2 regions of the Methylophaga thalassica genome follow, and region 2 is predicted to be linked to the other one. Evidence: riboswitches for the same ligand, from Rfam matches in the RefSeq annotation. Region 2 holds a riboswitch; the other holds the start of a gene.
What was found. A riboswitch is a leader RNA that binds a small molecule or an ion and turns the genes downstream of it on or off. The one in region 2 is predicted to bind cobalamin.
Positions count from the first base shown of each region.

Region 1 (4,433 bases), on a different contig from region 2:
GGAGCTGAGTGAGTAATTGCAAAACACGATCCCGACCAGCATGATCTGCCCCATCCACCACATGGCGGATATCTTCCATCACTCTGGCTAATAAGTGTTTTGCAATACTGGGAGCTTTTAACGCTTTCGCTTGTTTTAAATTGGCGTGCAATAAACCCAGCGGTCCATTGACCATTTCCTGCTGTAATGACTCCGGTAAGGTATGAAACCAGGACAGATAAGTTTGGCTATCAACAGTATTTACGACGGATGACATGGCGGCCAGTGCTTCATGATCTTCTGGCAGGTTCACACCACGCTGCTGTAATAAGTCTAATAACTCCGCTGATGTTTTTGGCAGTTCACCCGTGTTGTAGCCACTATTGTTGAGTGAATGCAAAATATCGAATAAAGACTCCACCACATTTAAATTATCCGCCCCGATATTGTGACGGCCCGGCGGATGGTTGTAATAAATGATGGCGACTTTTTTATCCTGATTCGCTTTATCCTGCAATTGTTGCCAGCGTTTTAGACGCTGTGACAATAAGCTCACTTGTGAAGCAACTGGCTCAGAAAAAGCGAGTCTGGCCCCGGTGAGATTATCAACCTCAGCAGGTGTCATGGTCGCGACGACCATCGGTTGAGAAAGCCCCTGCAACTCAGGCATAGCGACCCGGTAATGCACCGAATCCCAGCTAATCCCGGCTTCAGACAGTTCCCACTCGGCACGGGTGCTGTCACTTAAACGCATCGCTTTGATAACTGGCACATCCAGTTCTTTTAACTCATCGGTGACCGCTTGCCGATGTTCAGAGCCACCTATTACAAAGTCTTGTAATGATACTATCGAGCTGATCTGTGATTTATGTTGTGTCAGTAGCTTAATCGCAGATAAACTGGCATCACCCCAGGCAGTAAGCACTGACACACACCCGGTCTTTTCATCAGCTATGTTTTCACAAACTGCATCCAGCAAAGCCTTTTCTCCGGGTCGTTCCCCGGTTTCATAATCGAGCAATACCACCCATGAAGGTTTTGCTGAAAACTCAAACTGCTCTGGTAAGGTGATTTTACCTTGATGATAAAGCCTGAGCTGTGCAGCTAACTGCGGACGCTCAATCGTATCTTCATATCGAACGATATGATGCAGATGATGGATTAAACCCTGCATATTTTCACTATTTCTTCCTAACCAGAAGAAGCGCGTGATCAGCCAGGCTTGCTGTTCAGAATGTTGTTCTAGTAGTGATGCCATCCATTGCTCTGTTGATATGGTGGGATCAGGATGTTGCATCAACTTATCAGGTGGCCCGGCTAATAATGCTTTGCCATCAAGACTTGAGGCCATCACCAGACGTTGATCACTATGCAAAGCAATAAGATTGTTTAACAAACCTTTTTTGCTATATTCCACCAGTTGATTGGCGGTTTCGCCAAACACACCGCCAGCAAACACTAAATCTGACTGCTGCAATAACTGTGATTGCTTTTGTGTGGATAAATCTTGCCACTGCTCTGTTGTACGTATTTGTACAGAGACGGGCTGTTGCGATGTGTCTTTTAAAAATTCATGTGCACCTGATACTACTTCCGGTACATTCCTTGGCGTCACAATCAGTAAGAGTTGCTCAGCGAATGCTGATGCAGAGAAAAGAAACAGGACTAAACAGAGAACAATTCGGTTATACACAGCGCTTTCCATCAATATATAAAAACACTGAGCTATCAAACCATGCCGGAAAACCACACACCGCTTAACAACTCAAAGATGATTCGCCATTAAACGGTTTCCCGCTCCAACTGCACACCCCGGCCATCGGATAACAACGTTTTTATGGCAGATATCCTGGCTCACGCTTCAACGTTTCCGACTCACCTTCCCGAAATCGACTAATTTCAGTGGTTTTACATCATCGTTGTCGGAAACTTCACGTATACAGTTGCGGGGACAGCTTCGGTTAAGAATTCCCTTTTAACTCTGGTAAGAGACCATAAAGACCTGAATTATACGTAGATCACTTAATAACAACCACGGTTTGGTGACACAGACAAAATCGCACACAATATTCATGTGCCAACTAAAGCTAGACAGTCAAAATAGCGATGGCTAATATCGCACAGAGACGCCATGTTTAATCGAGTGGCTCTGCTCCCTAATTTTCAGCGAAAAAATAACAAGAGGAATAAAAGGATGTTGAAAGAATTCAAAGAATTTGCAATGCGTGGCAATGTGCTAGATATGGCTGTGGGTATTATTATCGGTGGTGCGTTTGGCACGATTGTCAAAAGTCTGGTTGCTGACGTTATCATGCCACCTATCGGCCTGTTACTCGGAGGTGTCGACTTTTCAGACTTATTCGTTACCTTGAAAGAAGGAACTGTAGCGGGACCATATGCCACCCTCGCTAATGCTCAAGAAGCCGGCGCCGTGGTGATCAGTTATGGTGTCTTTATTAATGCGGTGATTAGCTTTCTGATCGTGGCTTTTGCTGTGTTCTTATTAATCCGCTCAGTCAATAAACTACAACGTGAAAAAGAAGCGGAACCAGCCCCTAAAGAAGCCACCAATAAAGAATGTCCGAAATGTTTTTCAACCATTCTAATCAAAGCAACCCGTTGCCCACATTGCACATCTGAAATTGCCTAAACAAAAAAGCCCCGACCAACTGGCCGGGGCTTTTTTTAGCTTTAAAGGCTGAGGGATGATTACATCATGCCGCCCATGCCACCCATTCCGCCCATATCAGGCATTGAAGGTGCATCATCTTTCGGCAGTTCAGCAATCATCGCTTCTGTTGTCAGCATCAGACCAGCAACAGAACCTGCATTTTGCAGTGCAGTACGAGTCACTTTGGTTGGGTCAAGAATACCCATATCGATCATATCGCCGTATTCGCCTGTAGCCGCGTTGTAACCGAAGTTACCTTTGCCTGCAGCGACTTCGTTCAGGATAACAGAGGCTTCAGCACCCGCATTTGTAGCGATTTGACGTAAAGGTTCTTCCATTGCACGACGGGCAATTTTGATACCCATGTCTTGATCATGGTTGTCACCACGCAGTTCACCCAGAGAACCTTCTGCACGAACCAGAGCAACACCACCACCAGCAACAACGCCTTCTTCAACCGCGGCGCGAGTTGCATGCAACGCATCTTCAACGCGTGCTTTTTTCTCTTTCATTTCCATTTCGGTAGCCGCACCGACACGGATAACCGCAACACCGCCAGCTAATTTAGCCACACGTTCTTGCAGTTTTTCTTTGTCGTAGTCAGAAGAAGATTCAGCAATTTGTGTACGAATTTGTTCAACACGTGCTTGGATTTCATCTGCACGGCCAGCACCATCAACGATAGTGGTGTTTTCTTTGCTGACAGTGATTTTCTTCGCTTGACCTAAGTGATCTAAAGTCACTTTTTCCAGGCTCAGACCGACTTCTTCAGAAATAACAGTACCACCAGTCAGAACAGCGATATCTTCTAACATCGCTTTACGACGGTCACCAAAGCCAGGGGCTTTAACCGCACAGACTTTCACGATACCGCGCATATTGTTCACAACCAGTGTTGCTAATGCTTCACCTTCCACGTCTTCAGAGACGATCAGCAGCGGACGGCTTGATTTAGCCACTTGCTCCAGAGCTGGCAGTAAGTCACGGATGTTTGAGATTTTTTTGTCGAATAACAGCACATACGGATCTTCCAGTTCTGCTGTCATAGTTTGTTGGTCGTTAACAAAGTATGGAGACTGGTAACCACGGTCAAACTGCATACCTTCAACGACGTCTAATTCGTTTTCAAAGCCGCTACCATCTTCAACAGTGATAACGCCTTCTTTACCGACTTTTTGCATGGCTTCAGCAATGATTTTACCGACTGATGCGTCAGAGTTTGCTGAGATAGTACCTACTTGAGCAATGGCTTTATCATCATCGCAAGGAGATGACATAGTGCGTAATTGCTCAACCGCCGCTTGAACCGCTTTGTCGATACCACGTTTCAGATCCATTGGGTTCATACCTGCAGTAACGGCTTTCATACCTTCACGCAGAATAGCTTGTGCCAACACAGTCGCTGTAGTTGTACCATCACCAGCAGCATCAGAAGTGTGCGAAGCCACTTCTTTTACCATTTGTGCACCCATGTTTTCGTATTTGTTTTCCAGTTCGATTTCTTTCGCCACTGAAACACCGTCTTTCGTGACGGTTGGTGCGCCGAAGCTTTTATCTAAAACAACGTTGCGACCTTTTGGTCCTAGTGTCACCTTAACCGCATTGGCCAGAGTGTTTACACCTTTAACCATTAACTGACGTGCGTCTGCACCAAATTTGACTTCTTTAGCAGCCATTGTAGTTATTCCTCTTGTTCTTTAAAAAAAGCAAATGAGTCCAGGGATTAGCCTTCGATAACAGCAACGATGTCATCTTCACGCATGACTAACAGTTCTTCACCGTC
Region 1 is NZ_BSND01000006.1:18,749-23,181, forward strand. It holds gene QQL60_RS11125 (cobaltochelatase subunit CobN) at 1-1,672, opposite strand, end outside; cobalamin riboswitch at 1,802-1,991, opposite strand; gene mscL (large conductance mechanosensitive channel protein MscL) at 2,174-2,629, shown strand; gene groL (chaperonin GroEL) at 2,689-4,326, opposite strand; gene groES (co-chaperone GroES) at 4,374-4,433, opposite strand, start outside.
Region 1: it holds a riboswitch for cobalamin, as region 2 does, so the genes downstream of both, QQL60_RS11125 (cobaltochelatase subunit CobN) here and QQL60_RS06970 (TonB-dependent receptor domain-containing protein) in region 2, are expected to answer to the same signal.

Region 2 (4,433 bases):
AGCTGGTGCTGACACCAAACTTGGATAAATATTTATCAAACAACACACGTGTAGTGCCGAAAATACTCATCGACGAAACGATATGATCACCGGCTGATAATAAGGCCATCATTGTCGATAAAATCGCCGACATGCCAGATGAAGTAGCAACACAGGACTCACCACCTTCCAAAGCAGCTAAACGCTGTTCAAATGTGCGAACGGTGGGATTAGTAAAACGAGAATAGATATTACCCGGCTCATCACCACCAAATCGTGCTGCAGCTTGCTCTGCACTTTCGAAGACAAAGCTGGACGTTGGGAATATAGGTTCAGACTGTTCAGATTCGGCTGTTCTTTTGTGACCAACTCGAACGGCTTTGGTGGCAAAGCCTTTATTGTCATATTTATCTGTCATGGGAGTTCAACATAAAAAAGATGTGACAATTCTATATTTTTAGCAGGCTACTGACCAGATGAATCCTGAGTTTCAGTCAAAAAAATACCCGAAACTTGTTCGGGTATTTTTATTCAAACTATTATCAATTATGGTTGATAACTGACCGAGAGCATCACGGTACGCCCAAGGCTGTAATAGTCTTCGACTGTTTGATAGTCCTTGTTTAACATATTTTGGCCCGTTAACCTGACCGTCCAGTCTGGATCCACTTGGTAGGCAACACGCAAATCTAACAGTCCGTAACCACCAAGACGTTCATCATTATCAGCATCATCATAGCTGTGCCCTCTTAACTTCCAGCTTGCACCAGTAGACCAATCGCCCCAACTACGATCCAAATGAATATTGGCTAAACGTTTTGCTCTTCTGGGTAATACATTCCCTGTTTTATCATCTTCAGGTTGTAAAAACGATGCATCAGCCGACACTTGCCAATCTGCAAGGCTCGTTGTGACTTCAAACTCAACACCTTTGATCTTAGCCACATCGACATTAGAAGGTGATGTATCCCAAACGATCAGGTTTCTGATCTTATTTTTATAGGTATTGACTGCCCAGCGTCCCCAACTTGGCGTGCCTTGCACTCCTATACCGTATGAGGTCGATTTTTCAGGCTTCAGATCAGGATTACCTTCATAACCGAAACTATCCAATGGATAGTATAGATCGTTAAATGTCGGGGTTTTAAAGCCGGTTCCGGCATTGGCGGTCAACTTTAACTGCTCACTCAACTGGTAACCATAATCAGCTGTTCCTGTTGTTTCATGGCCGAATGATTCATTATCGTCATGACGAGCACTTAGTAGCCAACTGTTTTTATCAATCTCAGCTTCCCAGCTAGCAAAGACAGCTTTATTGTCACGAGAATCGGAGACATAAGTATCAGAACTATCAATCTTGTCATTCTCATACTCTAAACCAATATTGACTTGATGCTGAGCATTTAATCTAAGATGATTTATCCACCCGGCATAACGATGACGAGTATTGTAATTTGTGGTTATCTCATCATCGACATAATTTTGAGAACGATCACGCGACTCAGAAAGGTCAAAACTCATAGACCATGTATCGTTTACTGAGATATTGTTATTGAGTCCAAGAATTTGTTGAACAGTATCTGTGACGTAATTTTTATTTACACTAGATCCATCATAGTGATTACGTGCATTTGAACGAAGCAGATTAACATCCGTTGACCAGTTTTCTATCCATTGTTGATTGACTTTTAACGATACGCTTTGATTACGGTAACCGTCATGATCAGGGTTACGCTCTTCTCTAGCGTTAATACCATTGGTTGTATCGTAACTATAGCTAAGATTATATTTGGTCGTTTCGTTTCCACCACTTACGCCAGCTTGGCTTCTGAGAGTATTTTTTGTACCTGCAGAAACTGTAAAATTTGGCGTCGGTTTACCAAGTGAACCGCTTTTAGTGAAGATTTGGATTACACCACCTATGGCTTCAGAACCATAAAGCCCGGCTCGAGGCCCGCGGACAATTTCAATGCGTTCAATTTGACTGACAGGGAAATCTTGTAATGCTGAAGAACCAGATGTGGCTGAATACCATTTAACGCCATCAACTAAAACAAGCACGTGATCAGAATTTGTTCCACGGATTGAAACACCACTTGTCTTACCCAAACCACCATTCTGAGTCATATCAATACCAGGAAAACGTGACAGAAGTGTAGCCAGATCTTGAATCTGAAGTTTTTCAATATCAGCTTCTGTGATCACCGTAGTCGGCGCTAGAGCATTTTCCGTAGGCATGCGATTAGCGGTAACGGTGATAGAGTCAAGCTCATCACTAGCGATAACAGGTAAAGAAAGTAAAGAAGAAATCAGCGTAAAAGCTGAAAGACGCGTGCACGCACGCAAAGGCAACGCCTTTGAAAACAAGTTCATAATTGTCTCCTGAGGATACGCTCACCCGCGATCCAGGGTTAATAGGGTCACAACACATTGTGTTGTTACGAAACCTCAGGCCGGTCTCCGGACTTACGTTGTGGCTATCGCCTGACACATCGCCTTCCCACGACATTCGCAGTGGCTTAATGATGTGCTTTTCAACGTTTACCGTTGCGGGGGCAGTGTTGGATTTGTCACCAACTTCCCGTTTAACTCTGCATAAACAGAGCACCTGAAGAGCCGCGCATAGTAATGGCTGCGCATCCATCCGTCAAACTGACTATGTCAACTATAGCGACAATGACGCCTGATTCCTATACGGCAAATTGACAATATGTGGCATTAATCCTTATTCTATCGCGTGTTTTAGGTGTTGCTAACGCAAGTAAACGGGAAGTCGGTGCATCACTAGATAATGCCGACACTGCCCCCGCAACGGTAAGTGAGATGAGATAAACGTTATGCCACTGTACAGCGCTGTATGGGAAGGTGTTTATCAGGCAAAACTCACAAGTCCGGAGACCGGCCTGAAAATAAAACGTGCCAACTGGCAAATTCAAAACCTATTGTGTGCGGGTGGGCACACTGGAGAATCACATCATGACCTTATCTCGTTCTCAGCAACTGATTATTGCTGGTCTTTTAGCACTTTTAATGTTCATGACCCGAGGTCATCATTTTGCTTCTGTCGACGCGTTACCGAGTGCATCATGGGCTATCTTTTTCCTAGCCGGTCTTTACCTGAGTTCAGCTGCCTGGTTTCCTGTATTTTTAGTAATGGCTGCTGGCCTCGATATCGCCAGTGTGTTGTTGGGTGGTGGTCAATTAAGTAATAGTTTCTGTATGTCTCCTGCTTACGGATTTCTGATTCCTGCTTATGGTAGCTTATGGATGGCTGGACGCTGGTATGCATCAAAATATCAATTTAATGCAGCCACCTTATTGCCGCTTGTTGGCAGTGTATTGGTAGCAGCCACTGCAGCCACCTTATTTAGTGGTGGCGGTTTCTACTTCTTCTCTGGCCGTTATCCTGATCCAACATTCACTGAATACACACAGCGTTTTATTCAGTACTTCCCTAAAAACCTGGCTGTAATGAGTTTCTATCTGGTAGTTGCAATGATTTGCCATGTGTCTCTGCATTTCACAGCAACGACACAACGAGCAGATCAACAGCATTAATAGAGATGCAGTCGCAGTCATGCGCTGCTGTTGTCATTGCTGCACCGGCATCTGGCCAAGGTAAAACCACGGTCACCGCTGTATTAGCAAGACATTACCGGCAGCAAAACAAACAGGTGCGCGTATTCAAAGTGGGTCCAGATTTTCTGGACCCTATGGTTTTAGAATACGCATCAGGTCACCCTGTTTATCAGCTTGACCTGTGGATGGTCGGCAAACAACACAGTCAGCAACTTTTAGCAGAAGCGGCGCAACAAGCCGATATTATTTTGATTGAAGGTGTGATGGGCTTGTTTGATGGTGAACCTTCCACAGCTGATCTGGCTGCTGCTTTTGGTATCCCTATCCTTGCCGTGATCGATGCCAGTTCCATGGCACAAACCTTTGCAGCCATCGCTGTCGGTTTGGACCAATATCGAAAAGATACGCGTGTCGCTGCCGTTATTGCTAATAAAGTCGGCAGTGAACGTCATGCCGATATGCTCAAAAAAGCCTTACCTAACACTCTTCCTTGTCTCGCTACTTTGTTCAGACAAACTGAACATGCCCTGCCCAGTCGTTATTTGGGTTTACAGCAAGCCAATGAAGTCACTGATTTAGAGCAACGCCTGAGCCATACTCTGGACGCTTTTGACTTCGACAATACAGTCTCATTACCTAACATCGATTTTCCGTTTATTGATGTTGAGCCACTGCCTCTCTTACTCGAAGGTGTAAAGATTGGGATTGCCAGAGATGCCGCTTTCTCTTTTCTTTATCAAGCGAATCTGGATTGTCTGGAAGCCTTAGGTGCTGATCTTATTTTTTTCTCGCCACTAACAGACAAACAATTACCAGACATCGATAGCCTTTATCTGCCCGGTGGTTATCCCGAGCTACATCTGGAGACATTGAGT
Region 2 is NZ_BSND01000004.1:447,370-451,802, forward strand. It holds gene QQL60_RS06965 (O-succinylhomoserine sulfhydrylase) at 1-397, opposite strand, end outside; gene QQL60_RS06970 (TonB-dependent receptor domain-containing protein) at 526-2,352, opposite strand; cobalamin riboswitch at 2,414-2,606, opposite strand; cobalamin riboswitch at 2,707-2,900, shown strand; gene QQL60_RS06975 (hypothetical protein) at 2,956-3,537, shown strand; gene QQL60_RS06980 (cobyrinic acid a,c-diamide synthase CobB) at 3,543-4,433, shown strand, end outside.